2 regions of the Streptomyces sp. DSM 120436 genome follow, and region 1 is predicted to be linked to the other one. Evidence: riboswitches for the same ligand, from Rfam matches in the RefSeq annotation. Region 1 holds a riboswitch; the other holds the start of a gene.
The links. Region 1 has a riboswitch for S-adenosylmethionine ahead of thrC (threonine synthase). Riboswitches for the same ligand answer to the same signal wherever they lie in the genome.
Positions count from the first base shown of each region.

Region 2: linked by a shared signal. The riboswitch ahead of ACWH4W_RS29995 (aminotransferase class V-fold PLP-dependent enzyme) and the one ahead of thrC (threonine synthase) in region 1 are both predicted to bind S-adenosylmethionine.

Region 1 is NZ_JBSKBS010000001.1:990,834-1,006,226, reverse strand. It holds gene otsB (trehalose-phosphatase) at 1-46, opposite strand, end outside; gene ACWH4W_RS04505 (alpha,alpha-trehalose-phosphate synthase (UDP-forming)) at 241-1,641, opposite strand; gene ACWH4W_RS04500 (glucosyl-3-phosphoglycerate synthase) at 1,714-2,682, opposite strand; SAM riboswitch class I at 2,819-2,966, shown strand; gene thrC (threonine synthase) at 2,984-4,273, shown strand; gene ACWH4W_RS04490 (ubiquitin-like small modifier protein 1) at 4,385-4,660, shown strand; gene ACWH4W_RS04485 (cold-shock protein) at 5,090-5,293, shown strand; gene groL (chaperonin GroEL) at 5,997-7,619, shown strand; gene ACWH4W_RS04475 (NADH:flavin oxidoreductase) at 7,853-8,980, shown strand; gene ACWH4W_RS04470 (hypothetical protein) at 9,148-9,717, opposite strand; gene murQ (N-acetylmuramic acid 6-phosphate etherase) at 9,767-10,702, opposite strand; gene ACWH4W_RS04460 (MurR/RpiR family transcriptional regulator) at 10,781-11,716, opposite strand; gene ACWH4W_RS04455 (hypothetical protein) at 11,774-12,172, shown strand; gene ACWH4W_RS04450 (DUF4031 domain-containing protein) at 12,169-12,450, shown strand; gene ACWH4W_RS04445 (GNAT family N-acetyltransferase) at 12,493-13,536, opposite strand; gene ACWH4W_RS04440 (HD domain-containing protein) at 13,571-14,233, opposite strand; gene ACWH4W_RS04435 (ATP-binding protein) at 14,320-14,820, opposite strand; gene ACWH4W_RS04430 (helix-turn-helix domain-containing protein) at 14,930-15,393, shown strand, end outside.
Region 2 is NZ_JBSKBS010000002.1:1,725,779-1,741,171, forward strand. It holds gene ACWH4W_RS29950 (NYN domain-containing protein) at 1-883, opposite strand, end outside; gene ACWH4W_RS29955 (hypothetical protein) at 987-1,226, opposite strand; gene ACWH4W_RS29960 (rhomboid family intramembrane serine protease) at 1,383-2,120, shown strand; gene ACWH4W_RS29965 (Lrp/AsnC family transcriptional regulator) at 2,117-2,398, shown strand; gene ACWH4W_RS29970 (small secreted hydrophilic protein) at 2,527-2,874, shown strand; gene ACWH4W_RS29975 (sensor histidine kinase) at 2,762-4,297, shown strand; gene ACWH4W_RS29980 (response regulator transcription factor) at 4,294-4,956, shown strand; gene ACWH4W_RS29985 (SLC13 family permease) at 5,033-6,448, shown strand; gene ACWH4W_RS29990 (glycerate kinase family protein) at 6,462-7,622, shown strand; gene ACWH4W_RS29995 (aminotransferase class V-fold PLP-dependent enzyme) at 7,613-9,109, opposite strand; SAM riboswitch class IV at 9,272-9,388, opposite strand; gene trpD (anthranilate phosphoribosyltransferase) at 9,486-10,550, opposite strand; gene qcrB (cytochrome bc1 complex cytochrome b subunit) at 10,699-12,336, opposite strand; gene qcrA (cytochrome bc1 complex Rieske iron-sulfur subunit) at 12,333-13,391, opposite strand; gene qcrC (cytochrome bc1 complex diheme cytochrome c subunit) at 13,388-14,200, opposite strand; gene ctaE (aa3-type cytochrome oxidase subunit III) at 14,278-14,889, opposite strand; gene ACWH4W_RS30025 (response regulator) at 15,105-15,393, shown strand, end outside.

The sequences.
Region 1 (15,393 bases):
GCGTCGGCAGGGCGCCGGGGTCCGTGGAATGCGTATGACTGGCCATACGCCCCAACCTATCCACGCCCACCCGGTGTCACGCCTGTCCGGCGGGCCGTTCCGGCCGGCGGGCTGTTCCGGCCGGCGGGTGTTTCGGCCGCGCAGCGCCTTCGCGGGCGTCGGCAGGGCGCGGGGGTCCGTGGAGTCCGTGCGCCCCCACCTGTCCACCCGGTGTCACGCCTGTCCGGCGGGCCGTTCCGGTCAGTGGCCGGTTTCGCCGCGCAGCGCCTCCAGCTGGTCCAGGAACCAGCGTGCCGGGGGCAGTGCCGTGGCCGCCGCGGCCAGTCGCTTGCTGCGTTCCGTGCGGTCCTCCGGGCGCATCGACAGCGCCTCGTGCAGTGCCCGGGCGGTCTGCACGACGTCGTACGGGTTGACGGTGATCGCGTCCTCGCCCAGCTCCTCGTGGGCGCCGGCCTCCCGGGACAGCACCAGCGCGCAGCCCGCGTCGGAGACCACGGGGACCTCCTTGGCGACCAGGTTCATGCCGTCGCGGATGGGGTTGACCAGGGCCACGTCGGCCAGCCGGTACGCGGCGAGCGAGCGCGCGAAGTCGTCCTTGACGTGCAGCACGACCGGACGCCAGCCCGGCGTGCCGTACCGCGCGTTGATCTCCTCGGCGAGCCGCCGCACCTCGGCCGTGTAGTCGCGGTAGACGGCGAGGTCCTGCCGGGACGGGTAGGCGAAGGCGACGTGCACCACGCGCTCACGCCATTCGGGGCGGTCGTCCAGCAGCTGCCGGTAGGCCAGCAGGCCGCGGACGATGTTCTTGGACAGTTCGGTGCGGTCGACCCGGACGATGGTCCGGCGTCCCTCGCCGATCTCCTCGCGCAGCGCGGCCATCCGCTCGTCGACGTCCGGCTCGTGCGAGCGGGCGCGCAGGAAGTCCGCGTCGGCGCCCAGGCCGTGCACCCCGACGCGGGTGTCGCCCAGCCCGCCGACGAAGCGCTCGCAGCACGCGGTGAAGGCGTCCGCCCAGCGGCGGGTGAGGAAGCCGAGCCGGTCGGCGCCGAGCATCCCGCGCAGCACCTGCTCCGCGATGTCGTCCGGCAGCATCCGGAAGTACTCCGGCGGCGCCCACGGCGTGTGCGAGAAGTGCCCGATGCGCAGGTCGGGGCGCAGCTCGCGGAGCATCCCCGGGACCAGGGTCAGGTGGTAGTCCTGCACCATGACCGCCGCGCCCTCGGCGGCCTCCTCGGCCAGCGCCTCGGCGAACGCGCGGTTGTAGCTCTCGTAGGAGGCCCACCGGCGGCGGAACTCCGCGTCGAAGACCGGCTCCAGCGGGGTCTGGTACAGCATGTGGTGCACGAACCACAGCACCGAGTTCGCGATGCCGTTGTACGCGTCCGCGTGCACGTCCGCCGGGATGTCCAGCATCCGCACGCCGTCCTCGCCGGCCCCGCGCCGCACGGCCTCGCGGTCGCCGTCGGACAGCGCCGAGCACACCCACAGCGCGCCCGACTCGGGGCCGATGGCCGACAGACCGGACACCAGTCCGCCGCCGCCCCGCTTGCTCCGCAGCGAACCGTCGGCCGCCACCGCGTACGACACCGGCCCCCGGTTGGAGGCGACCAGTACCTGAGCTGCACCGAAGCTTGAAGCCATACGCCACAACCTAGCCCGGCCCCCAGGGCCTCAAACGTGCCGGTGCGTCACACCGGCCGGCGACGGGCGGGGTCAGGCCACCTGCCGCGCCTGGTACTCCGCGATCTCCCGCATCGGCGGCCGCTCCTCGGTGTCCACCGCGTACGTGTGCGGCTCGAAGGCGGCCCCGCTGCGCTCGAACTGGGTCAGCGACGGCCGCAGCAGGTGCGCGCGGGCCAGCCGCAGCTGCGCGGTGCGGTAGATCGCGGCGGCCATCCGGCCGAGCGCCTGCCCGTCCTGGTGCCGGTGCTTGCGCACCCCCACGTCCACCTGGGCCAGCGCGTCCAGGCCCACCAGGTGCAGGGCGTCGACCAGCATGCCCAGCTCGACGCCGTAGCCGACGGGGAACGGGAGCTGTTCGAGCAGGCCGCGGCGGGCCGCGTACTCGCCGCCCAGCGGCTGGACGAACCCGGCGAGCTGCGGCCAGTGCATGTTGAGCAGCGGGCGCGCCATCAGTTCCGTGACCCGGCCGCCCTGCCCGGCGCCCGCGCCGGCGGTGTTCCCGCCGGCCAGGGTCAGGGGGCGGTCGTACATGGCCTTGACGAGGTGCAGGCCGGGGTCGGTGAGCAGCGGGCCGACGATGCCGGTGACGAAGTCGGAGGAGAAGTCCCTCAGGTCGGCGTCGACGAAGCACACGATGTCGCCGCGGGCCACCAGCAGCGACCGCCACAGCACCTCGCCCTTGCCGGGCACGGCCGGTATGCGGGGCAGTATCGCGTCCCGGTGGACCACGGTCGCACCGGCCGCCGCGGCCACCTCGGAGGTGCGGTCGGTGGAGCCGGAGTCGATCACCACGACCTCGTCGACCAGCGGCACCTGGAGCACCAGGTCGTGCCGGATGACGGAGACGATGTCACCGACCGTGGCCTCCTCGTTGAGCGCGGGCAGCACCACGCTCACCGTCTGTCCCGTCGCCCGTTTCGCCGCCAGGATCCTGTGCAGGGGGCGGTCCGACACCGACCAGGAGCGCTCCGACAGCCAGCGCTCGACTTCTTCCAGCACGGCGGACTCCTCACTGGCTGGTGATCCATCTCGGGGTTCGGACGGCTCTCTGCGCCGTCCGGGCCTTCGGTTACAGTCTTGAACAGCGCCGACGGACCCCGCATCCCGGGGGGTGTCGGTGCGCACAACTGAACACCGCTCATCCAGAGGGGCAGAGGGATACGGCCCGATGAAGCCCCGGCAACCCTCCAGTCGGTTCCTGTCACGCGGACGTGGCGAGGCTCCCGGCTAGGGAAGGTGCCAAATCCGTCTCACGGCGAGATGCGTCGTGAGGAAGATGAGGAGAAAGGGCCTCGCCTCCATGGCTGTGCAGACTGTTGCAAACACCACCGACTCCGCGGACTCCGTCGACCTGGGTCCCGCCGCCGCGCTGTCCTGCCGCGAGTGCGGCCACCGCGTGCCCCTCGGCCCGGTCTTCGCCTGCGAGGAGTGCTTCGGCCCGCTGGAGATCGCCTACGACTTCTCCGGGTACGACACCGAGGAGCTCCGCAAGCGCATCGAGGCGGGCCCCGCGAACATCTGGCGCTACGCCCCGCTGCTGCCCGTCCCCGCGGACGTGGCGGACAAGCCCAACCTGAACCCGGGCTGGACCAAGCTCGTCCGGGCCGACAACCTCGCCCGCGAGCTGGGCGTCACCGGCGGCCTCCACGTCAAGGACGACTCCGGCAACCCCACGCACTCCTTCAAGGACCGGGTCGTCGCCCAGGCCCTGGAGGCCGCGCGCGCCTTCGGCTTCACCACGCTGTCCTGCTCCTCCACCGGCAACCTGGCCGGCGCGGTCGGCGCCGCCGCCGCCCGGGCCGGCTTCCGCTCCTGCGTGTTCATCCCGCACGACCTGGAGCAGGGCAAGGTCGTCATGGCCGCCGTCTACGGCGGCGAGCTCGTCGGCATCGAGGGCAACTACGACGACGTGAACCGTTTCTGTTCCGAGCTGATCGGCGACCCGGCCGGCGAGGGCTGGGGCTTCGTCAACGTCAACCTGCGGCCGTACTACGCGGAGGGTTCCAAGACCCTCGCGTACGAGGTCTGCGAGCAGCTCGGCTGGCGGCTCCCGGACCAGATCGTGGTCCCGATCGCCTCCGGCTCGCAGCTCACGAAGATCGACAAGGGGCTGCAGGAGCTGATCAGGCTGGGACTGGTCGAGGACCGGCCGTACAAGATCTTCGGCGCGCAGGCCGCGGGCTGCTCGCCGGTGTCCACCGCGTTCAAGGCCGGCCACGACGTGGTCCGCCCGCAGAAGCCGGACACCATCGCCAAGTCGCTGGCCATCGGCAACCCGGCGGACGGCCCCTACGTGCTCGACATCGCCCGGCGCACCGGCGGCGCGGTGGAGGACGTCACCGACGAGCAGGTCGTCGACGCGATCAAGCTGCTGGCGCGCACCGAGGGGATCTTCGCGGAGACCGCGGGCGGCGTCACGGTCGGCGTGACGAAGAAGCTGATCGAGGACGGGGTGCTCGATCCGTCCCTCACGACGGTCGTGCTGAACACCGGGGACGGTCTGAAGACGCTGGACGCGGTGGCCGGGACCGGGCTGACCGCGACGATCCGTCCCAGCCTGGAGTCGTTCCGTGCGGCCGGGCTCGTCTGAGGCTTCACCTTTCACCGCGGGCGGCGGGGGCTGTGCGCGCCCGCGCGGCGGCAGCCGCACATCGAACACAGCCCCGCGCCCCTGGGTGTGTCACCTGACCGGAGGTTCAAAGTGAGCGTTACCGTCCGTATCCCTACCATTCTGCGCACCTACACCGGCGGCAAGGCCGAGGTCGCCGCCGAGGGGGCCACCCTGGGCGAGGTCATCCAGGACCTGGAGAAGAACCACACCGGCATCGCCGCCCGCGTCCTGGACGACCAGGGCAAGCTGCGCCGGTTCGTCAACGTCTACGTCAACGACGACGACGTGCGCTTCGAGCAGGGGCTGGAGACGGCCACCCCGGACGGCGCCGGCGTCTCGATCATCCCGGCGGTCGCCGGGGGCTGATCATTACCTTCGGTAATGACGGTGACCGAGCGTTTACGGCATTGCCCCCTCCGTGAGAGATGCGGAGGGGCAATTCCATGAGGTTGAGCGCGGTAGAGTTGGGGAACACGCTCCCGATCCGGTGATCGAGAAGCCTGAATTCCTGCCGCGGACCCGACTGGATGTAGCCAAAGTGCGGGCTCCTTTCGCGGCTTTTGTCTCCTTTGCCCGGCCCGACTTGCCCTGAGTTCTGACGAATTCTGGCCACATTCCGGACCGGTGGCGTCCAGATTTCTCGTCCGATTGACCTGTTGCAGACGGCAGTTGGACAGATACATTCAGCCGCGGTCGACGCGTTCCGGCGCACGCCCCCAACCGTTGGGGGGTGAGGTCTGACCCGGGTCCGCGAAGTGTGGATCTGTGCAAGGGCCAGTAATAGGGGAGTTAGGCATGGCTCAGGGCACCGTCAAGTGGTTCAACGCGGAGAAGGGGTACGGCTTCATCGCGGTCGACGGTGGTGCGGATGTTTTCGTCCACTACAGCGCCATCCAGATGGACGGCTACCGCACCCTTGAAGAGGGCCAGCGGGTCGAATTCGAGATCTCGCAGGGTCAGAAGGGCCCGCAGGCCGACATGGTTCGCGTCACTGCCTGAACGCGCTACCAGCCGCACGCGACATCTTCTGCCGGCGACAGGGCCCGCACCTTCCGGGGTGCGGGCCCTTCGTCGTGCCCGGAACCGGCGGGGGGCGGTGGGGCGGGCCGGTGGGGCGCGCGAGGTACCGGGGAGTGCCGTAGGAGCGCCATGGGCGCACGCGCCGCGTGCGCCGTGTTCGCCGGGAGCTGAGCGCGGGCGCGAGCCCGTGGCGCGCCTGGCCCGTCCGGCCCTCCACGATCTTTCTCGTGCGGTGCCGCTTCGCGAGCGCGCCGTGCTCCCTCCCGTCACCCGGCCACCACCCCTCGACGAGCACTCGCTTCGCGAGCGCGCCGTGCTCCCTCCCGTCACCCGGCCACCACCCCTCGACGAGCACTCGCTTCGCGAGCGCGCCGTGCTCCCTCCCGTCACCCGGCCACCACCCCTCGACGAGCACTCGCTTCGCGAGCGCGCCGTGCGCCCTCCCGTCACCCGGCCACCACCCCTCGACGAGCACTCGCTTCGCGAGCGCGCCTTGCACTCTCGGGGGTCGAGTGCTAATCATTGCGTTAGCACTCTGAAGGTGAGAGTGACAACGAAGGACCGGGTCGGTGAGGCCCGCCAGGTCACGTGGGGCAAGGAACCACACGGCCGGCGAGCCGTCCGTCGCGGGCGCGGGCGCGGTCCGAAGGAATCACCCCCAGTCCTGGAGGGACCACTTCACATGGCCAAGATCATCGCGTTCGACGAGGAGGCGCGGCGCGGCCTCGAGCGCGGCATGAACCAGCTCGCGGACGCCGTGAAGGTGACGCTCGGCCCCAAGGGCCGCAACGTCGTCCTCGAGAAGAAGTGGGGCGCCCCCACGATCACCAACGATGGTGTCTCCATCGCCAAGGAGATCGAGCTCGAGGACCCGTACGAGAAGATCGGCGCCGAGCTGGTCAAGGAAGTCGCCAAGAAGACGGACGACGTCGCCGGTGACGGTACGACCACCGCGACCGTTCTCGCCCAGGCCCTGGTCAAGGAGGGCCTGCGCAACGTCGCCGCCGGCGCCAACCCGATGGCCCTGAAGCGCGGTATCGAGAAGGCCGTCGAGTCGGTCTCCGCCGCCCTGCTGGAGCAGGCGAAGGACGTCGAGACCAAGGAGCAGATCGCTTCCACGGCCTCCATCTCCGCCGCCGACACCCAGATCGGCGAGCTCATCGCCGAGGCCATGGACAAGGTCGGCAAGGAAGGCGTCATCACCGTCGAGGAGTCCCAGACCTTCGGTCTGGAGCTGGAGCTCACCGAGGGTATGCGCTTCGACAAGGGCTACATCTCGGCGTACTTCGCCACCGACATGGAGCGTATGGAGGCCGTCCTCGACGACCCGTACATCCTGATCGCCAACTCCAAGATCTCCAACGTCAAGGACCTGCTCCCGCTCCTGGAGAAGGTCATGCAGTCGGGCAAGCCGCTGCTGATCATCGCCGAGGACGTCGAGGGCGAGGCCCTGTCCACGCTGGTGGTCAACAAGATCCGCGGCACCTTCAAGTCCGTCGCCGTCAAGGCCCCGGGCTTCGGCGACCGCCGCAAGGCCATGCTCGGCGACATCGCCATCCTCACGGGCGGCGAGGTCATCTCCGAGGAGGTCGGCCTCAAGCTGGAGAACGCCACCCTCGACCTGCTGGGCAAGGCCCGCAAGGTGGTCATCACCAAGGACGAGACCACCATCGTCGACGGCGCCGGCTCCGCCGACCAGGTCCAGGGCCGCGTGAACCAGATCCGCGCCGAGATCGAGAACAGCGACTCGGACTACGACCGCGAGAAGCTGCAGGAGCGCCTGGCGAAGCTCGCCGGCGGTGTGGCCGTCATCAAGGCCGGCGCCGCCACCGAGGTGGAGCTCAAGGAGCGCAAGCACCGCATCGAGGACGCCGTGCGCAACGCCAAGGCGGCCGTCGAGGAGGGCATCGTCGCCGGTGGTGGCGTGGCCCTGCTGCAGGCCTCCCAGGTGTTCGAGAAGCTGGAGCTCGAGGGTGACGAGGCGACCGGCGCCAACGCCGTGCGCATCGCCCTGGAGGCCCCGCTGAAGCAGATCGCCGTCAACGCCGGCCTCGAGGGCGGCGTCGTGGTGGAGAAGGTGCGCAACCTGACCCCGGGCCACGGTCTGAACGCCGCGACCGGCGAGTACGTCGACCTGGTCAAGGAAGGCATCATCGACCCGGCCAAGGTGACGCGCTCCGCGCTGCAGAACGCCGCGTCGATCGCCGCGCTGTTCCTCACCACCGAGGCCGTCATCGCCGACAAGCCGGAGAAGGCCGCGGCCCCGGCCGGCGGCGGCATGCCGGGCGGTGACATGGACTTCTGAGCCTGATCCGTCAGGTTCGGACCCGTCCGACGGTCCGGAGGGCGGCACTCCCCGCACGGGGGGTGCCGCCCTCCGGCGTGTCCGGGGGTCTCGCCCGGGGGGCGTCGCGGGTGACGGGTGTCACAACGGTGGCGGGGGAGGGGCGGGAATGCCCGCCGCCTCGCGCCGGTTCGACGAGGGGAACGTTACATGCACGTACACATACCGTTCAGTATGCGCGAGGAGTCCCTCTCATGACCGTCACCGCCTCCGAGGCCACCGGACGTGCCGCCGAGGTCCTGGCCCGGCCTGTCGCCCTCAACGGGCTGACCGTGCCCAACCGCATCGTCATGGCGCCCATGACCCGCCAGTTCTCGCCGGGCGGGGTGCCGGGGGAGGACGTCGCGTCGTACTACGCCCGGCGGGCCGCCGCCGGGGTCGGGCTGATCGTCACCGAGGGCACGTACGTCGACCACCCGTCCGCCGGCGTCAGCGACCGCATCCCCCGGTTCCACGGGGAGGAGCAGCTCGCCGGCTGGGCGAAGGTCGCGGAGGCCGTGCACGCCGCGGGGGGCCGCATCATGCCCCAGCTGTGGCACGTCGGCATGGTCCGCGAGCAGGGGCAGCCGCCCTTCCCGCAGGCGCCGGCGGTCGGTCCGTCGGGGCTGCGCCTGGACGGCGCCGAGGGCGGCCGGGCCATGACCCAGGCCGACATCGACGCCGTCGTGGCCGCGTTCGCCGAGGCGGCGGCCGCGGCGGAGCGCATCGGCTTCGACGGCGTGGAGCTGCACGGCGCCCACGGCTACCTCATCGACCAGTTCCTGTGGGCGGGCACCAACCGCCGCACCGACGCCTACGGCGGCGACCCGGTGGCCCGCACCCGGTTCGCCGTGGAGATCGTGCGGGCCGTGCGCGCGGCCGTGTCGCCCGGCTTCCCGGTGGTCTTCCGCTTCTCGCAGTGGAAGGCCGACCACTACGGCGCCCGGCTCGCCGAGACCCCGCAGGAGCTGGAGGCGATCCTCACCCCGCTCGCCACGGCCGGCGTCGACGCCTTCCACGCGTCCACGCGCCGCTACTGGCTCCCCGAGTTCGACGGCTCCGACCTCAACCTGGCCGGCTGGGCCCGCAAGCTGACCGGCAGGCCGGCCATCACGGTCGGCTCGGTCGGCCTGGACGGCGAGTTCGGCCGCGCCTTCCTGGGCGAGGGCGCCGCAACGCGCGGCATCGACGACCTCCTCGACCGCTTCGAGCGCGACGAGTTCGACCTGGTCGCGGTGGGACGCGCGGTCCTCCAGGACCCGGAGTGGGCGGCCAAGGTCCTGGCCGGCCGCTTCGACGAACTGACGTCGTACGACGCGTCCTCGCTGACGTCGCTGAGCTGAGTCCGGGCCCGCCCGGTCCGGGCGGCCGAGGCGCGGCGCCCCTCCCGCCAGGGGCGCCGCGCCTTTTCACGCGCGGCCTCGGTGGCCGTGCCGGCCGTGGGCGGGCCGGAGCGGCGCGACCCCGTTCCGGGCGGCGAGGGGGCGGGGAGCCGTGAGGTCCGTGCGCCTCAGGCGTTGCCCATCGGCTCGATGTCCATCCGTACCGGGGTGCCCCATATCCGCAGGACCTCGTAGTCGGTGAACTCGTGGACGACGCGGTAGGCCGTCGCCGGGCGGGGGCCGCGGAGCTGGGCCTTGACGAAGAGTTCCGCCTCGCGGCGGTCGCGGCGCGGGGTGCCGCACAGCTGCCAGGCCTGGCCGTTCCACAGCTCCGGCAGCCAGCGCTGCTGCGGCTGCGGGCGGTCGCCGCGCACCCCGTACCGGGAGGGCGCGGGGCCGGCGGGGCGGGCCTGCGGGGCCGGGCCGTTGAACTCGGCGCGGCGGGCGGCGCGGCGCCGGGTCTCGCAGAGCAGGCACAGGTCCGGGGCGCTCTCGTCGACCGGTCCCGTGGGGTGCTCGGCGCAGCGGGTGCTGGGCGGGGCGGTGGTGACGCTGTCCTCCAGCAGGTCCAGGGCCCGCCGCAGGTCGGCCCGCACCTCGTGCAGCCGGGCGTCCGGGGTGTCGGCGGAGAGCGCCTCGCCGTGCTCACCGAGCACACGCAGGGCCCGGCCGAGGGCGGTGAGCTGTGCGTGGTTCATGGTGGATTCTCCGGGTGGGGGACCGCTCCAGTATCCCAGCGCCGGACGGTCAGCTCCCCGCGGCCGCCAGCGCCGCCCGCAGATGCCCGTCGGCCTCGTCCAGCAGCCGGGCGGCCGTCGGCCCGTCCACCCCGGCCAGCAGCACCAGGATGGCGTTCTTGACCTCGCCGTCCGTGGCGGCGAGGGCACGCTCCACGGCCTCGTCGCCGGCGCCCGTCGCCTGGGCGACGATCCGCCGGGAGCGGGCGCGCAGCTTCTCGTTGGAGGCGCGCACGTCGACCATCAGGTTCCCGTACGTCTTGCCCAGCCGGATCATCGTGATCGTCGACAGCATGTTCAGCACGAGCTTCTGCGCCGTGCCGGCCTTGAGGCGGGTGGAGCCGGTGAGGAACTCCGGGCCCACGACCACCTCGATGCCGTGCTCGGCCGCCGCCGCGAGCGCGCTGCCCCGGTTGCACGACAGCCCCACCGTGAGCGCCCCGCGCCCGCGGGCGTACGCGACCGCGCCGACCGCGTAGGGGGTGCGGCCGGAGGCGGAGACGCCGACCACCGTGTCGTCGGGGGTGATGCCGAGCGCGGCGAGGTCGGACTCGGCCAGTTCGGGGGAGTCCTCGGCGCCCTCGACCGGGTTGACCATGGCGTCCGGGCCGCCCGCGATCAGGCCGACGACCCGCGCCGGGTCGGTGTTGAAGGTGGGCGGGCACTCGGAGGCGTCCAGCACGCCCAGCCGTCCCGCCGTGCCCGCGCCCGCGTAGACCAGCCGCCCGCCGCGCGCCATCCGCTCCGCCACGGCGTCGATCGCGGCGGCGATGGCGGGCACCTGCTCGGCCACGGCGCCCGCGACCGAGGCGTCCTCGGCGTTCATCAGCCGGGCGATCTCGAGTGTGGGCAGCCGGTCGACCTCCGCCAGCTCGGGCCGGAACGCCTCGGTGGTCAGGGTCTCGAGCTGGGAGCGCAGATCACGGTCGCGGGAGGTGGAGGTCATGGGCGGTGTTCTTTCGGTCGGGCCGGACGGCACGGACGGGGTACGACGGGGGCGCGCCGGGCGCGGGGCGCGCTTCCCTCACGGGCCCCTGCGGGTCGCCCGGTGCCGGTGCGCCAGCGCCTCGTACGACGCCGACAGGGCGGGCGCCGCCGCCTCGTAGGTGCGCTGGGCGACGCCCACGAACAGGCAGTCCACGACCAGCAGTTGACCCGTGCGGGAGGACATCGCGGCCGGGCGCAGCTCGCTCTCGCGGGCCGTGGACGTGGTCAGGACGTGGTCGGCGTACTGCGTGACGGGGCTGTCGGGGCGGCCGGTGACGGCGACCGTGGTGGCCCCGTGCTCGAAGGCCACCCGGAGCGGCTCGATGACGTCGCCGGTGGTGCCGGAGTGGGTGACGGCGATCGCCACGTCCCCGGCGCGCAGCTGCACCGCGTTGGTGACGGCGAGGTGCGGATCGCTGTGGGCGTGCGCCAGCAGGCCTATGCGCAGCAGCTTCTGGGTGAGATCCTGGGCGACCAGCCCGGACGCGCCGACGCCGTACACATCGGTGCGGCGGGCGCCCGCGAGGGCGGTCACGGCGGCGGCGAGCTGGACGGTGTCCAGTCCGGCGGCGGTGTCGGCGAGGGTCTGCTGCTCGTCGTAGGCGAGCTTGGCGACGACGTCGGCGATGGGGTCGTCCACCGCGATGTCCGTGGTGATGGCGGGGGCGCGCCCCGACTGCTGCTGGGCGGCGAGGCCGGCCAGGGCGAGCCGCAGGTCGCGGTAGCCCGGGTAGCCGAGCAGGCGGGCCGTGCGGACGACGGTGGCCTCGCTGGTGCCGGTCAGCTCGGCGAGGCCGGTGACCGTGAGCGCCGCGCAGCCGGCCGGGTCGTCGGCGACGGCCTCGGCGACGCGCTGCATGGAGCGGGTCATCGACGGGGCCAGCGTGCGCACCTTGGCCGCGAGGGCGGCGGGCGCGGGGGGAGCGGGTGAGGCGCCGGCGCTCCCGAAAATTTCCTTCACGTCACGGGTCACACCATGAAAGATATTTTCGGCACGGGCTTCCGGTCAAGAGTGCGCACAATGGGGGACATGCACCCCGAGCGTGAACCCGGCACCCCTCCGGTCGGCCCCCTGGAACAAGCGTTGCACGCGGCGCGGGCCCTCGTGCTGGCCGATCTCGTGGCGCGCGGGGTCGCCGAGGCGGACGTGGTGTCCCTGGTCGAGGACTCCGTCGCGCACCGCCGCTGGTGGGTCGAGCAGTGGCCGGAAGGAGCGGGCTTCCTGGCCGGGCTGGTCGCGCAGGACGTGCAGGACGCCCTGCTGGAGCGGCACGGACGCTGGCCGCTGTGCCCGGTGTGCGGCAGCGGCGACCCGCACGCGCTGGAGGTCGAGCCGGAGTTGGGCCCCGACCCGCACTGGGTGTGCCACAAGGCGGGCGTGAAGGTCGCGGCGGTGGGCGGACTGGGCGAGGCGGCCCCCTCGTCGTGACCGTGTACATCGACCCGCCCACCTGGCCGGGGCACGGCCGCCTGTGGTCCCACCTGGTGAGCGACGTCTCCTACACCGAGCTGCACCTCTTCGCCGCCGGCCTGGGCGTGCCCCGCCGCGCCTTCGAACGCGACCACTACGACATCCCGGCGCACCGGTACGCGGACGCGGTGCGCGCGGGCGCGGTCGAGGTCAGCAGCCGCGAGGTGGTGCGGCTGCTGCACGCGGCGGGCCTGCGGCGGCGCAAGCGGGCGGACCGGACGGGCGGTTCGGGGTAGGCCAGGGGGCGCGGTCCGTGGGCCGGGTGTGGAGTCCGTGGCTCAGGCGCGCAGTTCGTAGGTGATGCGCCCCTCCTGCCGGGACACCTCGGTGAACCCGGCGCGGGTGACGACCTTCTGCGACGGCACGTTGTCCTCCTCGACGACGGCCGTCACGGTGTGCACGGCGTCCTGGCCGAGCGCCCACGCCGACAGGGTGCGCAGCGCCTCGGTCGCGTACCCGTTCCCGCGCGCCTCGGCGACGAGGTCGTAGCCGATCTCCACCCGGCCGCCGTCGTCGGGCGCGCCGTGGAAGCCCATCGCGCCCACCGCGCGGTCGTCCTCCCGGCGGACCAGCACGTACATGCCCCACTCCGGGCGGTACGCGCCCTCCTCGTACTGGGTGAGCCCGAACCCGGCGCCCACCCGGGTGCCGTCGGCGGGCGCGCCGCCCGCCCAGGCGAAGCCGCCGTCGCCCGCGAGGGACAGGCTCGCGGCGACCGCCGGGGTGACGCCCTCCAGGTCGAGCCGCTCCGACCGCAGCACCGGGTTGTTGTACCAGTGCCAGGCGGTGACCGGCTCCCGCCCGGGCAGCTCGCCGCGGCCCGTCGCCCACAGCAGCGTCGGCCAGGGCGACGGCCCCGGCCGGACGTGCGGGAAGATCCGCGTCAGCACGAACTCACAGAGATCGGCGGGCGGTTCGTACGCGACGCCCAGTCCCTCGGCCATGTCGTGCGTGTGCAGCAGCACCTCGGCGACGCCCATCGCGGCGAAACCCTCACGGTTCGCGTGCCGGAACGGGTACGGGTGGAAGGCGCGCACGGAGCGGGGGGTGGTGCGGACGGCGGCGGCGAGGAGGGCGCCCATGGCGGAGATCACGTGGAGGGCGCCGTCGTTGCCGGCGTCGGCCCGCAGCGAGAAGTCGAACGGCGCGTACGCGTGCCGGCCCCGGCCCGTGAGCTGGGCCGCGTACCCGATGAGGTCGCCCGCGACGTGCTCCGCCGTCTCCCGGCAGTCCCACTCCAGCCGGCCCGCCCGCACCTCGGTCCAGTCCCGGCCGGTGACCGCCCCCAGGACCGCCACGCTGTGCGCGACGGCCGCCTCCACCTGGTCCGCTCCCGAAGCATGCATGAGGGAGAGGCTAGGCGGCGGGCGGGGGCGGGGTCGACAGCATGTCCAGCTCGCCGCGCAGGTTGTAGCGGGCGGTGGCCTCCCAGTGCTCCTGGCCGTACGGGGTGCGGAACACGCTGTGCAGGTCGAGGAGTCGGCGCAGGATGTCGGCGCGGCCCTCGCGGAAGGCGTCGTTCGGCACGAACTGGTACTCCTCCCGGATCGCGGCGGTGTAGGCGGCGTACGCCGACGGCGGGGACGCGAGCACCGCGAGGTCGGCGTCGCACAGCACCTGGCCGTCGCGGTCGTCGTCGGCGGGGTCGTGCGTCACGGTGAGCCGCACCAGCCGGGCGACCTCCTCGGTCTTCGCCGCGGACACCCCGGCCTCGGGCAGCGCGCGCTCGGCGAGACGGGCGGACCGCTCCTCGTTCTCGGACCGGTCCGGCAGGTAGACGGCGTCGTGGAACCACGCGGCGAGCCGTACGACGTCGGGATCGTCGGCGTGGTCCGCCAGCTCGTCGACGCGGTCGAGGACCGCGGTGAGGTGATCGAGCGTGTGGTACCGCCGCTGCGGCTCCTGCCAGCGGGCGATCAGACGATCCGCGTACGGCGCCGGGTCCGGACCCTCCGCGGATCCCCGGGCCCCTTCCAGCGCACGGGCGAAACGGGCACGGAGGTCTTGGGTGTCGGCCATGCCGTCATTCTTCCCGGTGCGTGCCGGCTCCGCTGCCCTGGAGTCCGGGCCCGGACCGCTCACGTCAGCACCGCACGGTCATCCGGTCACTCCGGGACTCGGTTGACCGCGGGGACTTCGCCGCAGAGGTCCAGCTCGGCTCGTACCGTTTTGCCCGGCCCTCCCTCTTCGCGCGGCCCGACGGACAGCCGGCTCGCCAGGCAGGAGACCAACCAGAGGCCGCGGCCCTCCTCCGCCTCGGCATCCTGAGGAGCACAGGGCCGGGCCGACGGCAAGCCACCGTCTCGGGTGTCGGTGACCTCGATGCGCACAAGGCCGCGGGCGGCCGTCAGCGTCAGGCTCAGGCGGAAGTCGCGGCCCGGAACACGGCCGTGGGTCACCGCGTTGGCGGTGAGCTCGGCCACGACCAGCGTCGCGGTCTCGTTCACCTCGGACTCGTACGGGAAACCCCAGGCGTCCAAGCGGTGGGAAGCGAGCCGCCGGGCCAGGCGGGCGCCTCGCGGGGTGGAGGTGAAGCACATGGAGAACTCTTCGGCGTGGGCTGAGGGCTGCCCGGTGCGCTCGATGGGGGGATTTTCGGTCGTCATGGGGGCGAGCCTTGTGCGGTGTACGTACGGTGACCAGCAACCACGCCCTTACACAGTGTGGCTGTAAGGGTGCCGAATGTGTCTGTGAGGGCAGGAACAGGGGTGGCCCATGGTGCAGGTTCCGGAACAGGCGGTCGCGGCGCGCGGCCAGGATCCTGCCGACGAGCTTCTGCGGTGCTTCGGCAGACAGATCAAACTCTTTCGGGAACGTGCCGGTCTCACCCAGGCCGCCCTCGGCCCGCTCATCGGATACAGCGAGGCGCAGATCGCCGCGATCGAGCAGGGCCGGCGTATCGCCAGGCCGGACACCATCGAGAAACTGGACACGCTGCTTGAGGCGGACGGGGTTCTGCTTGCGATGAAGCGAGCGGTCGCCCTGACGCGGTACCCGGCCTTCTTCCGGGATGCTGCGCGGATCGAGGAGACCGCAGTCGAGTTCCATCAGTACGCGCCGTTGATCGTGCCGGGCATGCTCCAGACCGAGGCCTACGCCAGGACGATGTTCACGGTGTGGCGCCCGCGCCGGAACGAGGCGGAGATCGAACAGATGGTGTCGGCGCGGCTAGCGCGGCA
Region 2 (15,393 bases), on a different contig from region 1:
CCACGGCGTCCACGGTCTCCGCGGGCCGCACCGACACGGGCGGCAGCGCCAGTTCGCGCCGCAGCCCCTGGGCGGCGTCCAGCACGGTGTCGAGCAGCAGCCGTACGCGCATGTCCTCGACGCTGCGGCCCTCGCGGGCGGCGCGGCGGGCGGCCTCCAGGGCGGCCTCGGTCTCCCCCAGCCGGGCCTTGAGGCGCCGGGTCTCGCTCTCGGCGGCCGACACCTGGGCCTGCCCCTCGGCGCGCACCGCATCCATCTCGCCGCGCACCTTGCGCAGGGCGGCCTCGCCGCGCTTGACGTCGGCGAGGGCGGACCGCAGCTTGCGGTGCAGGGCGTCGCTCTCCCTCTTCGCCGCGTCCAGCTCGGCGCGCAGCCGCTCGGTCTCGGAGCGGGTGTGCTCGCGGGCGCGGTCGAGTTCGGCGCGCAGCCTCTCCAGCTCCGCGCGGGTCTCCTCGTCGGCGCGTTCGGCGTCGGCGCGCTGGGCCTCCTCGCCGGCGGCGGCGACCAGCTTGACCCAGCCCGGCGGGCGGAGCACATAGGCCGCGGCCGCCACGTCGAGCGGGTCCGCGGCCGGGGGCGGGGAGCCGGAGTCGAGGGCGCCGGTCAGTTCCGGCTGGGCCTCTCTGAGCTTCTCCCCGATCCGCTGCCGGAACAACGGATCGGTCTCCAGCGCCGCCGCCATGGCGTTCCCGGCGAACTTGGCGCGGCGGCTCGGGGTGAACCGGGCGTACTGCCGCAGTTGCGCGGGCAGCTCGGCGACGGTGAGTCCGCCGAAGCCGTCCGCGACGATCTGGACGACCCTGCGGCGCACCCCGTCGGGCAGCGGACGGTCGAGCACCTCGGCGGCGCCGTCCTGCGGCCCCCCGCCCGTGGTCTCCACCATCCGTCACACCCCCATGCCTGTGTGCGGCCCCGTCCGCGGGGTCGCCGTCAGCGGGGCCCTCCCCCACTCTCGATTTCGCTCGAGCGGGAGGGACCCCCTTGTCTCAGGAGCCGGCGCCCGGCCTGTCCACGAGTTCCACCTGGTCCACGGCGTTGCACCAGCGGCACCGCACCGACTCGATCGTCTCATCGAGCACCTCGCGCTCCTCGACCTCGGGCTCGCCGGCCAGATCGAGGTGCACGTACTCGACGACCTTCGACGAGCGGGTGACGTCGAAGCGGGTGAGGTTGCCGCAGAGGCTGCAGCGCCACCGCGTCGAGGCGGTCGGCAGAGGAACCGTCATCGTGGCTGTTCGCCTTCCTTCCAGTGTCCGTGACGCACCGGAGTGCCGGTGCGTGTGGCTCGTAACCCTACGGCCTGCCGGGCTTCCGCCGCCCGCCCGCCCACGGCGGCGAGGCGATCCGCACGGTTGCGTCCGGCTACGTCATGCTCTGTACCCATGATGCGCACCTGGACCGCGGCGGCCGCCGTGGCGCTTCGGACCACGCCCGCCCCGGTCACCCGCACCCTCATCGCGCTGTGCTGCCTGGTCTTCCTGATCGGGCCGGTCTCGGGGCTGCACCCGGCCCACGGCTCCGGGGAGGAACTGCTGGCCGCGCAGCGGGCCTACGTCCGCCGCTGGGGCGTCGTCCCCGCGGAGCTGTTCGACGGGTCCCCCGCGGCCGTCCTCACGCCCGCCACGGCGCTGTTCGTGCACGGGAGCTGGGTGCATCTGCTCGGCAACATGCTGTTCCTCCACGTGTTCGGGCCGATGACCGAGGCACGGATGGGCCGGGTGCGGTTCGCCCTGTGCTACGCCGGCTGCGGCTACCTCGCGCTGCTGGGGTACGCGGCCGCCCACGCCGGTTCCGAGCGGTCCCTGGTCGGGGCCTCGGGGGCGATCTCGGCGCTCCTCGGCGCGTTCCTCGTCCTGTTCCCCCGGGGGCGGGTCACCAGTCTCCTGCCGTTCGCCTTCTTCCTGCCGGTGCGGCTGCCCGCGTGGGTGGTACTGCCGTTCTGGGCGGCGCTGCAGTGGGCGGCCGCCGGGCGGACGGCGGAGGGCGCGCCGGGGGTGGCGTATCTGGCGCACCTGGTGGGCTTCGCGCTGGGGATCGGCTGCGCATGGGTGTGGCGCGGCGGGGCGACTACAGTGAAGTCCGCCCCTGCTCCGGCCCCCGAGGGAGAGAACCAGCCGTGATCACCGCGATCGTCCTCATCAAGACCAGCGTGGACCGGATCCCCGAGATCGCGGAACAGATCGCCGCGCTGGACAGCGTCAGCGAGGTCTTCTCCGTCACCGGCACCTACGACCTGATCGCCATGGTGCGGGTCCGGGAGCACGAGGACCTGGCGGAGGTCATCCCCGGCCGGATCAGCAAGATCCCGGGCGTCGAGGGCACCGACACGCATGTGGCGTTCCGCACGTACTCCCAGCACGACCTGGAGGCGGCCTTCGCCATCGGGCTCGACAGCTGACGTCCTTTCCGGGCCCCGGCCCCGGGCCCCTCTCCTCAGGCGCCGGAAGGGCTGGTGCTCGCGCAAGATGAAAGGTTCCTCATCGGAGCCTCATCCTGGGCCGCAGGTGTCCGGCCCAGGATGAGGGCATGGCCTTCACTCGCCGGATGGCGGCCCTCGCCGCCGTCGTACTGATTCCCCTGGGCGTCGCCGCGACCAGCTTCGCGCTCTCCGACAGCCCCGAACCGCCGAAGGTGCCCCCGCGGGTCGAGCTGGACAGCGGGTCGCCCGCGCCGACGCCGTCGGACGCCCGGCCCGCCCCCACGCCCAGCGACGAGGTCGTGTCCCGGCCTCCGGTGACCGACGGACCGACGGACGACGACGATGACGACGACCAGGACCGAGGCCCCTCGGACGACGGACCCGACCGGGACGACGGACCCGACCGGGACGACGGACCCGGCGGGGACGACGGACCCGGCGGGGACGACGGCTGACCGGGGCCGCCGGCGGCTCTCCGCCCGGGTCCGCATCCTGCTGTGGCTGCTGTTCGTGATGACGGTGGCCCTCACCTCGGTCGCCGCCACCACCCGTTCCTTCCTGCTGCGGGACGTCGACCATCGCAGCAACGGGCTGCTCGCCCAGGAGACCGGCGAGTTCGCGGCGTTCGAGGAGCGGGGCCTGGACCCGGAGACGGGCCGGCCGTTCACCGAACCGGACCGGCTGCTCAGGGTGTTCCTGGAACGGCAGTACGCCGACCCCGACGAGGAGCTGATCGGCCTGGTGGCCCGGCCCGGCGGCGACCCGGCGCAGATCATCCAGCCGCGCGACCTGCCCGTCGCGCTGCCGCTGCACCGGGACGCCGACGCCCGGCGCCGCATCTTCGACTCCCCCGACCCGTCCGGGGTGCTGCACCGGCCCGAGGGCGAGATCCGCTGGGCGAAGGTGCCCGTGGCCCGGCACGGCGGCCACTCCGAGGTGACGTTCGTCGTCGCCTACCACCCCGAGCGGGAACTGGCCCGCGTGGACCAGGTGTTCCGGGTGCTGCTCGCCATCTCGGGAGTGGCGCTGCTGCTCACCATCGGCATCGGCTGGGCGGTCGCCGGGCGCATCCTGCAGCCCGTACGGCTGGTGCGCACCGCCGCCGCACAGCTCACCGAGCAGGACCTCACCCGCCGCATCCCGGTGCGCGGCCACGACGACATCGCCGCCCTCGCCGAGACCTTCAACGCCATGCTGGACCGGCTGGAGCGGGCCTTCGCCGTCCAGCGCCAGTTCGTCGACGACGCCGGGCACGAGCTGCGCACCCCGATCACCATCGTGCGCGGCCATCTGGAGCTGATGGGCGACGACCCGGCGGAACGCGAGGAGACCGTCCGCCTGGTCACGGACGAACTGGACCGGATGAGCCGCATCGTGGAGGACCTGCTGCTGCTCGCCAAGGCCGAACGGCCCGACTTCGTCAGCCCCGAGCCGGTGCAGCTCGCCGAACTCACCGCCGACGTCTTCGTGAAGGCCCGCACCCTCGGCGACCGCGACTGGCAGCTCACCGACACCGCCGACCGGGAGGCCGAGCTGGACCCGCAGCGCATCACGCAGGCGATGGTGCAGCTCGCACAGAACGCGGTGCAGCACACCACGCCCGGGCAGACCATCCGCATCGGCTCCCGCGCGGAGGGCTCCCGCGTCGAGCTGTACGTCGCCGACTCCGGCCCCGGCGTGCGCCCGCAGGACCGGGAGCTGATCTTCGAACGCTTCCGGCGCGGCACGTCCCGGCGCGGGGCGCGCGGCTCCGGCGCCGGTCTCGGCCTGTCCATCGTCAAGGCCATCGCCGAGGGCCACGGCGGGCGGGTCCGGCTGCACGACACCGAAGGCGGCGGCGCCACCTTCGTACTCACCCTGGAAGAGGCCCGCGGATGAACCGGATCCTGATCGTCGAGGACGAGGAGCGCATCGCCTCCTTCATCGAGAAGGGGCTGCGCGCCAACGGCTTCACCACCACTGTCGTCGGCGACGGCGAGGCCGGCCACGCGTACGCCCTGACCGGCGGCTTCGACCTGGTGGTCCTGGACATCGGGCTGCCGGGCCGGGACGGCTTCACGGTGCTGCGCGAACTGCGCGAGGCCCGGGTGACGACCCCGGTGATCGTGCTGACCGCCCGGGACTCGGTACGGGACACCGTGGCGGGTCTGGAGGGCGGCGCGGACGACTGGATGACCAAGCCGTTCCGCTTCGAGGAGCTGCTCGCCCGGGTCCGGCTGCGGCTGCGCACCGCGGCCCGGGCGCCGGAGGTGACCGTGCTGCGGTCCGGCGCGCTCAGCCTCGACCTGCGCACCCGGCGGGCCCGCGCGCACGACCGGACCGTCGACCTGACGGCCCGTGAGTTCGTGCTGCTGGAGCTGTTCCTGAGGCATCCCGGCCAGGTGCTGTCCCGCGAGCAGATCCTCTCCCACGTGTGGGGCTACGACTTCGACCCGGGCTCCAACATCGTGGACGTCTACGTGCGGGCGCTGCGCAAGAAGCTGGGCGCGGACCAGCTCGAGACGGTCCGCGGGATGGGCTACCGTCTGCCGGCCTGACGCACCGGCGTCCCGGTGAAGGTTCCTTCATCGAGGACTCATCGGCGGCTCACCGCCCGAGGGGACCGTCGATGACGTGACCTTGAGCATCCGTTCCACCGTGGCGCTGTGCGCGGCCCTGTCCCTCTGCGCGGCGCTCGCCGTTCCCGGTGTCTTCCCCGGTCTCGGCGGGGACGCCCGGCTCACCCTCGCCGTCTTCGCGCTGGCCACCTGCGCGTGGATCGGCACTCCCGTCGACGACACCTACATCGCGCTCGGCGCGGGGCTCGCGCTCACCGTGACCGGGGTGATCGACAGCGACACCCTGTTCGGCACCCTGGGCGACTCGACCGTGTGGCTCCTGATCTGCGCGTTCGTGCTGGCCGCCGCGGTCACCCGGACCGGGCTCGCCGGGCGGGCGGCCGCCTTCCTGGTCGGCGGGGCGCGCACGGTACGGCAGTTGACGCATCTGACGACGGCGGCGCTGGTCGTCACCGCGTTCGCGGTACCGGCCACCTCGGGCCGGGCGGCGCTCGCGCTGCCGGTGTTCCTCGCGCTGGCCAAGGCGCTGGCCGGGCGCGGGCGGCTGGTGGTGATGCTGGCGCTGCTGTTCCCCACCGTGATCCTGCTGTCCGCGGTGGCGACCCTGATCGGCGCGGGCGCCCATCTGATCACCGTGTCCGTGCTGTGGGAGGCCACCGGGGAGCGGGTCGGCTTCACCGAATGGCTGCTGCTGGGGCTGCCGCTGGCCGTGGCGTCCTCCCATCTCGCCGCCGAGACCGTGCTGTTGACGACCACCCGGCGGGCCGACCGCGCCGGTCCGGTACACGTCACCGCCGAGGAGATCCAGCGGCACAGCGACCGCCCGGTCACCGGCCCCTGGACGCAGGCGGAGAAGCGGTGCGCCCTGCTGCTGGCCACGGTGGTCGCCCTGTGGTGCAGCGAACCCCTGCACCAGGTGTCCCCGGCGGTGGTCGCGCTGATCGGCGCGGTCGTCGTCGCCTCCCCGGCGCTGGGCACCGTGCGCCTGAAGGACGCGCTCAAGACGGTGCCGTGGTCGCTGCTGCTGTTCATGGCGGCGACCATGGCGATGGGCGTGGCGCTCGCCGAGTCGGGCGCGGCCCGCTGGCTGGTCGGCGGACTGCCCGCGGGCATCGGCCCGTTGACGTTCCTGACGATCGTCGTCGCCGTCAGCACGGCCGCCCACCTGGTCCTGCAGTCACGGTCCGCGCGCTCCTCCGTGCTGGTGCCGCTGGTGGTCGCGGCGGCCGCGACGGCCGGGGTGAACCCGGTGGCGGCGGCGCTCGCGTCCACCGCCGCGGCCGGCTTCTGCCACACCCTGCCCGTCTCCGCCAAGCCGGTGACGCTCTTCGCGGACGTTCCCGGCACCCCCACCTACACCCCGCGCGACCTGTTGCGGCTGTCCGCCGTGCTGGCCCCGCTCACCGCCGCCCTCGTCCTGCTGTTCGCCGTCACCGTGTGGCCCGCGCTGGGCGTGCCGGTGACCCGCTGAGGAGTGATCGCCCATGCTGAACCGAGTCGTCGTGGCCCCCAGCGGCTTCAAGGAGTCGCTGTCCGCCCCCGCCGCCGCCGACGCCATCGCGGCGGGCGTCCGCCGGGTGCTGCCGGACGCCGAGATCGACCGCATCCCGCTGGTGGACGGCGGGGAGGGAACCGCCGCCGCGCTGGCCCGCGCGACCGGCGGCCGGCTGGTCGCCCTGGCCGCCACCGGCCCCGTCGGCGAACCGGTCGGCACGCACTTCGCGCTGCTCGGCGGGCAGGACACCGCGGTGGTGGAGATGGCGGCCGTCGCCGGGCTGTCCCTGGCCCCCCGCACCCGCCGCGACCCGGGTGTCACCACCACCTACGGCGTCGGGGAGCTGATCCGTGCCGCTCTCGACCAGGGGGTGCGGCGGATCCTGGTGGGCTGCGGCGACTCGGGCACCTCCGACGGGGGTGCGGGCGCGCTCCAGGCGCTCGGCGCGCGGCTGCTGGACGCGGACGGGGTGGAACTGCCTCCGGGGGGCCGTGAGTTGTCGCGTCTCGCCCGGATCGACGCGACCGGGCTCGATCCGCGCCTCGACGGTGTGGAACTGGTCGTCGCCTGCAACCCGTACAACGTGCTGTGCGGGGAGCGGGGTGTGGCGCGGGTGTTCGGGCCGCAGAAGGGGGCGACCCCGGGACAGGTGGAGGAGCTGTCGGCGGGGCTGGAGAACTGGGCGCGGGTACTGACCCGGGACCTCGCCGTCACCGGCGTCGACCTGCGGCTCGGCCGCGGCACGGGCGCCTCCGGCGGGCTGGGGGCGGGGCTGGCCTCGCTGGGCGCGGCGCTGGTGCCCCGGTTTCCCGTCCTGCTGGACCATCTCGGTCTGGACGAACGCCTCGCGCGGGCCGACCTGGTGGTCACCGCGGAAGGGGCGCTGGACCGCCAGACGCCTCGCGGCAAGGTGCCCGGGGAGGTGGCCCGGCGGGCCAAGCTGGCGGGGCGGCCGGTGCTGGCGCTCGCGGGGACGTTGGGGGACGGGGCGGGGGAGGTGCCGGGGGTGGATGCGTGTCATGGCATCCTGCCGGGGCCCATGGAGCTGGCGGAGGCGCTGGTCCGGGGCGCGGAACTGCTGACGGACGCGACGGAGCGGGCGCTGCGGATGATCGTGCTGGGAGCCCGGCTCCCGTCCCCTCAGGGGTGATTCGCCCCCGCCGGCGTGTCCGGCACGCACCGCCCGTCCACCGTGCGGTACCTCCACCGCGCCCCGTCCCGCACGAGCTCCCGCACCGCCCGGACGAACCGCTCGACATGCTCCTCCGGTGTGCCGGCGCCGAAGCTCACGCGGACCGCGTTCAACGCCCGTTCCCCCGGCCCCGCCTCCGGCGTCCCGCACTCCCCCGCACCGCCCGTGTCGCCGCCCAGCAGCCGCCGTACCAGCGGGTGCGCGCAGAACAGGCCGTCCCGTACGCCGATGCCGTACTCGGCGGACAGCGCCGCGGCGAAGTGGGAGCTGTTCCAGCCGTCGACCACGAAGGACAGGACCCCCACCCGGGGCGCGTCGTCGCCGAACAAGGACAGGAACCGCACCTCCGGCACGTCCGCCAGCCCCTCCCGCACCACGCGGACCAGCGCCTCCTCCCGTTCCGCCAGCGCGTCGAACCCCGCTTCCGTGAGCGCCCGGCAGGCCGAGGCGATCGCGTGGGCGCCGATGACGTTGGGCGAGCCGGCCTCGTGGCGGGCGGCGGTCTCGTGCCATTCCACGTGCACCGCCCCTCCCGCACCCCGCGCGACCTTGCGGCTGGCGCCGCCGCCGGCGAGGTAGGGCTCGGCCTCGCGGAGCCAGTCGGCGCGGCCGGCCAGCACCCCGGCGCCGAAGGGCGCGTACAGCTTGTGTCCGGAGAAGGCGACCCAGTCGACGTCCAGGTCCCGCACGCTCACCGCGCGGTGCGGGACGAGCTGGGCGGCGTCCAGCACGATCCGGGCGCCGTGCGCGTGCGCGGCGGCGGCCAGTTCGCGGACCGGCCACAGCTCGCCGGTGACGTTGGAGGCGCCGGTCACGCAGACCAGGGCCGGGCCGTGGGGGTCGCGGCCGGCGAGGGCGCGCTCCAGGGTCTCGACGGCCCGCTCCGGGCTGTGGGGCGCGTCGAGGCAGGTCACCCGGCCCGCACGCCGCCACGGCAGCAGCGCCGCGTGGTGTTCGGTCTCGAAGACGAAGACCTCGCAGCCGTCGGGCAGGGCGGCGGCGAGCAGGTTGAGGGAGTCGGTGGTGGAGCGGGTGAACACCACCTGGTCCCCCTCCCGTCGCCCACCACCGCCCTTGCCGGACCGGGCTTCGCCCGGGCTGTCCCCGCCCTCCCGTCGCCCACCACCGCCCTTCTCGGACCGGGCTTCGCCCGGGCTGTCCTCGATGCGGCAGTCGAGGAACTCGGCGACGGTCCGGCGGGCGTTCTCGAACAGGTCGGTGGAGAGCTGGGAGAGGTGTCCGGCGCCGCGGTGGACGCTGCCGTAGTAGGGGGCGTAGGCGGCCACGTCGTCCCAGACGCGCTGGAGGGCGGGGGCGCTGGCCGCGTAGTCGAGCGCGGCGTAGGGGACCTCACCGCCGGTGACCAGGGGAACGGCGACGTCCCGGCCCAGGACGGGCAGCGGGGCGCGGACGGACGGGCCGGCGACGACGGGGGAAGCGGGCATGACGGAACTCCCGGAGAGCAGGGCGGATCCCCGCGCGAGCGGACGGCGCGCCGGCGCGCAGGAGAAGAGAGGAAAGGGTGTGCGGAGGCGGGGCTCTACGCCCTAGCGCATTCGCTTGCTCACGGAAGACTCCTCGACGACCAGGACCCCTGGTGTGCGAGGGGTCCGCGCTTGCCGTGAGCCCTGCTGCTCACAGCCCGGTCTTCACCCGGGGCACCCCGCCACGGACGGAGGGTTGCCGGACAGCCGGCCGGGGCCTGATGGCTGTCACTCATGACCTGAGAGGGAACGTACGTGAGGTGACGGCCGTCCCGCAACCCGCATCCGGATCGCGGGACGGCCGTCCCGGGGCCTGCGCGTCGGTCCGCGCGGCGGCCTACGCGTGGGTGACGGCGACCCAGCGCTCGAGGACCCGCTTGGCGGCGCCGGAGTCGATCGACTCGGCCGCCTTCGCCATCCCGGCGCGGATCTGCTCGGTGAGCGTGCCGCTGCCGGGCTCCAGGGCCACCAGCGCCGCCGCGGAGTTCAGCAGCACCGCGTCGCGGACCGGACCGCGCTCGCCGTCCAGCAGCCGGCGGGCGACCTCGGCGTTGTAGGAGGCGTCGGCGCCGCGCAGCGCCTCCACCGGAACCAGCTCGATGCCGACGTCCCGCGGGTCGAAGGCCTCCTCGGCGACCTCGCCGTCGCGCACCACCCACACCCGGGAGGTGCCGGTGGTGGTCAGCTCGTCCAGGCCGTCGTCGCCGCGGAACACCAGGGAGGAGTGGCCGCGCCCGGCGAACACCCCGGCCATGATGGGCGCCATGCGCGGGTCGGCGACGCCGACCGCCTGGGCCTTGACCTGCGCCGGGTTGGCGAGCGGGCCGAGGAAGTTGAACACCGTGCGGATGCCGAGCTGGCCGCGGGCGGCGGCCACGTGGCGCAGCGCCGGGTGGAACTTCACCGCGAAGCAGAAGGTGATGCCGGCCTCCTCGGCGACCTCGGCGACCCGGCGCGGGGTCAGGTCGAGGTTGACGCCCAGCTTCTCCAGGACGTCGGAGGCGCCGGAGGCGGAGGACGCGGCGCGGTTGCCGTGCTTGACGACCTTGGCCCCGGTGCCGGCCACGACGATCGAGGACATGGTGGAGATGTTCACCGTCCTGGCGCCGTCGCCGCCGGTGCCGACGATGTCGACGGTGGCGCCCGGCACCTCGATGACGTGGGCGTGGTCGTAGAGCGCCCGGACGCAGCCGGTGATCTCCTCGACGGTCTCGCCCTTGGCCCGCAGCGACACCGCGAAGCCGGCGATCTGCGCGTCGGTCGCCTCGCCGCGCATGATCAGGTCCATCGCCCAGGCGGTGTCGTCGGCGGACAGGTCGCGGCCGTCCAGCAGTCCGTTCAGCAGGGCGGGCCAGGAGCGGCCCGCCGCGTTGTCGCCTCCAGCGGGGGTCACAGCGCTCATGGTCGCTCCTGACGGTCGTAGCGGGTGCCTGGGGACCGGACGGGTCCCGGACCCACCCTATCCAGCCCCGGGCACGGCGAAGGGCCCCCGTCCGCAGAACGGACGGGGGCCCTTCGCTGTCGTGTGGCGACGGGTGGAGCTCCGAGGATCAGTGGTGGCCGTGGCCGCTCGTGATCTCCTTGTACTCCTCGACGGTCGGCTTCGGAACCTGCGACTCCTCGCCGTAGAAGCCCTCGCTGAGCTTCGCGCGCAGCTTCTCGGTGGCCTTCACCTTGCGGCGGACGCCGTTCTCGTCGGCCTCGGGGCCGATCTCGAGCGGCTTGGGCTGCTCGTGCGCGGTGAGGGTGTAGAGCTGCTCCTGGCTGAGCGGCTCGTGGACCTCGATGAACTCACCGTGCGGCAGGCGCTTGATGATGCCCGACTCGCGGCCGTGCAGCACCTTCTCCTTGTCCCGGCGCTGCAGGCCGAGGCAGATCCGCTTGGTGACGATGAACGCCACGACCGGGGCGACGAAGAACGCGATCCGGACGAACCAGGTGATGGCGTTGATCGACAGGTGGAAGTGCGTGGCCCAGATGTCGTTGCCGCCGCCGATGAGGAGCACGAAGTACAGCGTCATCCAGGCGACACCGAACGCGGTGCGGGTCGGGGCGTTGCGCGGGCGGTCCAGGATGTGGTGCTCGCGCTTGTCGCCGGTGACCCAGGACTCGATGAACGGGTACACCGCGATGGCGGCCAGGACCAGCGGGAAGACCATCAGCGGGATGAACACGCCCAGGACGAGCGTGTGACCCCAGAAGTTGATCTCCCAGCCCGGCATGATGCGGACCAGGCCCTCGGAGAAGCCCATGTACCAGTCCGGCTGGGCGCCGGTGGAGACCATGTCCGGCCGGTAGGGGCCGATGGTCCAGATCGGGTTGACCGTGGCGATCGCGGCGATGGCCGCGATCACACCGAAGACCAGGAAGAAGAAGCCTCCGGCCTTGGCCATGTACACCGGCAGCAGCGGCATGCCGACGACGTTCTTGTTGGTCTTTCCGGGACCCGCGAACTGCGTGTGCTTGTGGTAGAAGACCAGGATCAGGTGCGCCACCACGAGACCGAGCATGATGCCCGGCAGCAACAGGACGTGGACCGAGAAGAACCGGGCGACGAAGTCGTCGCCGGGGAACTCGCCGCCGAAGAGGAAGAACGAGAGGTACGTGCCGACGACCGGCACGGACAGGACCGCGCCCTGCATGAAGCGCATACCGGTGCCCGAGAGCAGGTCGTCCGGGAGCGAGTAGCCGGTGAACCCGGTGAACATGCCGAGGACGAGCAGCAGGAAGCCGAACAGCCAGTTGATCTCACGCGGCTTGCGGAACGCGCCGGTGAAGAACACGCGCATCATGTGCACGAACATGCCGGCCACGAAGATCAGCGCGGCCCAGTGGTGGATCTGCCGGATGAGCAGACCGCCACGGACGTCGAAGCTGATGTCCAGCGTCGACTTGTAGGCCTCACTCATCAGCTGGCCCTGCATCGGGATGTAGCTGCCGTGGTACTCCACCTCGTTCATCGACGGGTGGAAGAACAGCGTCAGGTACACACCCGTGAGGATGATGATGATGAAGCTGTACAGGCAGATCTCACCCAGCATGAACGACCAGTGGTCGGGGAAGATCTTGCGCATGTTGGCCTTGGCCAGGGAGTAGATCCCCAGCCGGCCGTCGGCCCAGTCGGCGACCCGCTCACCGGCCGGTGCCTTCCCGCGCGAGCGGGGATCGGTGCTGGTCGTAGTACTCATCCGCGCTCCCAGAAAGCAGGGCCGACGGGCTCTTCGAAGTCGCCGAGCGCTTCGAGGTAACCCTCGTCGTTCACGCCGATGCGCAGCTGCGGCAGCGGGTGACCGGCAGGACCGAAGATCACCTTGGCGCCGTCGGAAAGGTCGAAGGTGGACTGGTGGCAGGGGCACAGGGCGTGGTGCGTCTGCTGCTCGTACAGGGAGACCGGGCAACCGACGTGGGTGCAGATCTTCGAGTACGCGAGGATGCCCTCGTGCGACCACTCGAGCGTGCGCTTGTCCTTGATGTCCTCCGGCTCGATCCGGACCAGCATCAGGGCGGCCTTGGCGATCTCGTTCTGGAAACCGTGGTCGTGCTCGTCCAGGCCCTCGGGCTTGGCGAAGGTCAGCGACCCCACGATCAGGTCCGACGGGCGCAGCGGCTCGTTGGTGTTCGTGTTGACGAGCAGCTTGCCCTTGGACCACAGGGTGTGGCGCAGCTTCGTCCCGGGCAGCGGCCCGAGGTCGCGCAGCAGCACCACGCCGGAGAGCGGGAACAGGGCCAGCGCGCCGAACATGGTGTTGCGGATCAGCTTCCGGCGGCCGAGCGCCGACTCCTTGGCGCCCTGGCGGAAGTCGTCCATGACCTTCGCGCGGAGCTCGGGGGACGCCTCGATCGGGTGACGCTCGTCGGTCAGCTCCTGGTCCGACATCAGCGTGCGGGCCCAGTGGACCGCGCCGGCGCCGATGCAGAACAGGGCGATGCCGAGCGTCATGCCCAGCGCGAAGTTCATCGCGCTGATGTGGCCGAGCGTCCAGATGTAGATCGACTTGTCGATCGGGATGGCCACGTACGAGACGATGAAGCCGATGGTGGCCAGCATCGACACCGTGAACAGCAGGGCGACCGTGCGCTCGGACCGCTTGGCGGCCCGCTCGTCGATGTCCTGGATCCGCGGCTCGTGCGGCGGCAGGCCCGGGTCGGCGAACGGGTTCTGCTCGTCCGCGAGCTTCACCCCGCCGGGGGCGGCGTCCTGCACTGCGGGCAGGTTCTCTTCGGGAATGTCTTGGCTACTCATGACTTCTTGGCCTTTGCGGTCCGAGCGGCGACCCAGACGGCGACCGCGATCAGCGCCCCGAGTCCGAAGATCCACGCGAACAGACCTTCGGCGACGGGACCGAGACCGCCCAGTGCCAGCCCGCCGTGGCTCTCGGTGTCATCACTGTTGACCTCGTCCAGGTACGCGATGACGTCCTTCTTGTTCTGCTCCGACAGCACGCTGTCGGGGAAGGAGGGCATGTTCTGCGGGCCGGTCAGCATGGCCTCGTAGATGTGCTTGGGGTCGACGCCCTCCAGGCTGGGGGCGTACTTGCCGTGCGTGAGCGCACCGCCCTTGCCGGTGAAGTTGTGGCACTGCGCGCAGTTGTTGCGGAACAGCTCCCCGCCCTTGGCGGCGTCGGCGCCCTCGGGGCCGTACTGCTCCTCGGTCGGGATGGCCGGGCCGGCGCCCAGGGAGGCGATGTACGCCGCCAGCTGGTCGATCTCGGCCTGGGTGTAGATGTTCCTCTTGCGCGGGACCTGCGCGCTCTGCGAGGTCGCGGCCGGCATACGGCCGGTGGCCACCTGGAAGTCGACCGCCGCGGCGCCCACGCCCACCAGGCTCGGGCCGTCGGTGGTGCCCTGACCGCCGGTGCCGTGGCAGCTCGCGCAGCCGACGGTGTAAAGCTTCTTGCCCTCCTCGATGGTGAGGGACTGGGCGGTTTCGTCGGCCTGCGCCTTGTCCGCGGGTGCGAACACGGCGTACAGCCCCCCGGTGCATGCCAGCGCGAGGAGTAGGACGACGAGCGCCGCCAGCGGATGGCGTCGTCGTGCGGAGAGCTTTTTCACGGATTACCCCGGTGTCAGGATCTTCTGCGTCGATGCTTCTGTTGAGTGCGCTGTGTCCAGCGCGGATGAGGGCCCGCCTACTTGATCATGTAGATCGTGGCGAAGAGGCCGATCCAGACGACATCGACGAAGTGCCAGTAGTAGGACACGACGATGGCCGAGGTCGCCTGTTCGTGGGTGAACCTCCGGGCCGCGTAGGTCCGGCCCAGGACCAGCAGGAAGGCGATCAGGCCGCCCGTCACGTGCAGGCCGTGGAAACCGGTGGTCAGGTAGAAGGCCGAGCCGTACGGGTCGGAGGAGAGGGACAGGCCCCCGTGCTTGACCAGCTCGGTGTACTCGAGGACCTGGCCTCCGATGAACACCGATCCCATGATGAAGGTGACGATGAACCACATCCGGAGCTTCTTCACGTCACCGCGCTCGGCGGCGAAGACGCCGAGCTGGCAGGTGAGCGAGGAGAGCACCAGGATCGTGGTGTTCGTCGCCGAGAACGGGAAGTTCAGCAGGTCGGCCTTCTCCGACCAGAACTCGGGTCCGGTCACCGATCGCAGGGTGAAGTACATCGCGAAGAGGGCCGCGAAGAACATCAGCTCGGAACTCAGCCAGATGATGGTTCCGACGCTGGTGAGGTTCGGTCGGTTGACCGACGGGTGCGCGTGCCCGGTGTCTACTGTCGTTGCTGTCGCCACGCCGACATTATGTCGGTCGCTTATCCCGCCCTCACTCCCGGGGGTGCCGTTCGGTGTGTTCGCCCCTCCTGGACTGCCCGTATGGCCCATGGGAGCCCCCTTCGAAGCCGTGTCCGAACCAGTGTTGACAGGCGGTCCGAGGGGGTAGCATCCGCGCCATCGGTACCCGAAGTTCCCGACAGAGCCGTGCCCTCTCTCTTACGCGTGGAGGAACAATGCAGGCGACCGCCACGGTGCTGGTCTACAGCGACGACGCCAACACCCGGGAGCAGGTGCGGCTCGCCACCGGGCGGCGGCCGGCACCGGACGTGCCCCTCGTGGAGTTCATCGAGTGCGCGACGCCGGCGGCCGTGCTCAAGGAGCTGGACCGGGGCGGCATCGACGTGTGCGTGCTGGACGGCGAGGCCGTGCCGATGGGCGGCATGGGCGTGTGCCGGCAGATCAAGGACGAGATCTTCGACTGCCCGCCGGTGCTGCTGCTGATCGGACGGCCGCAGGACGCCT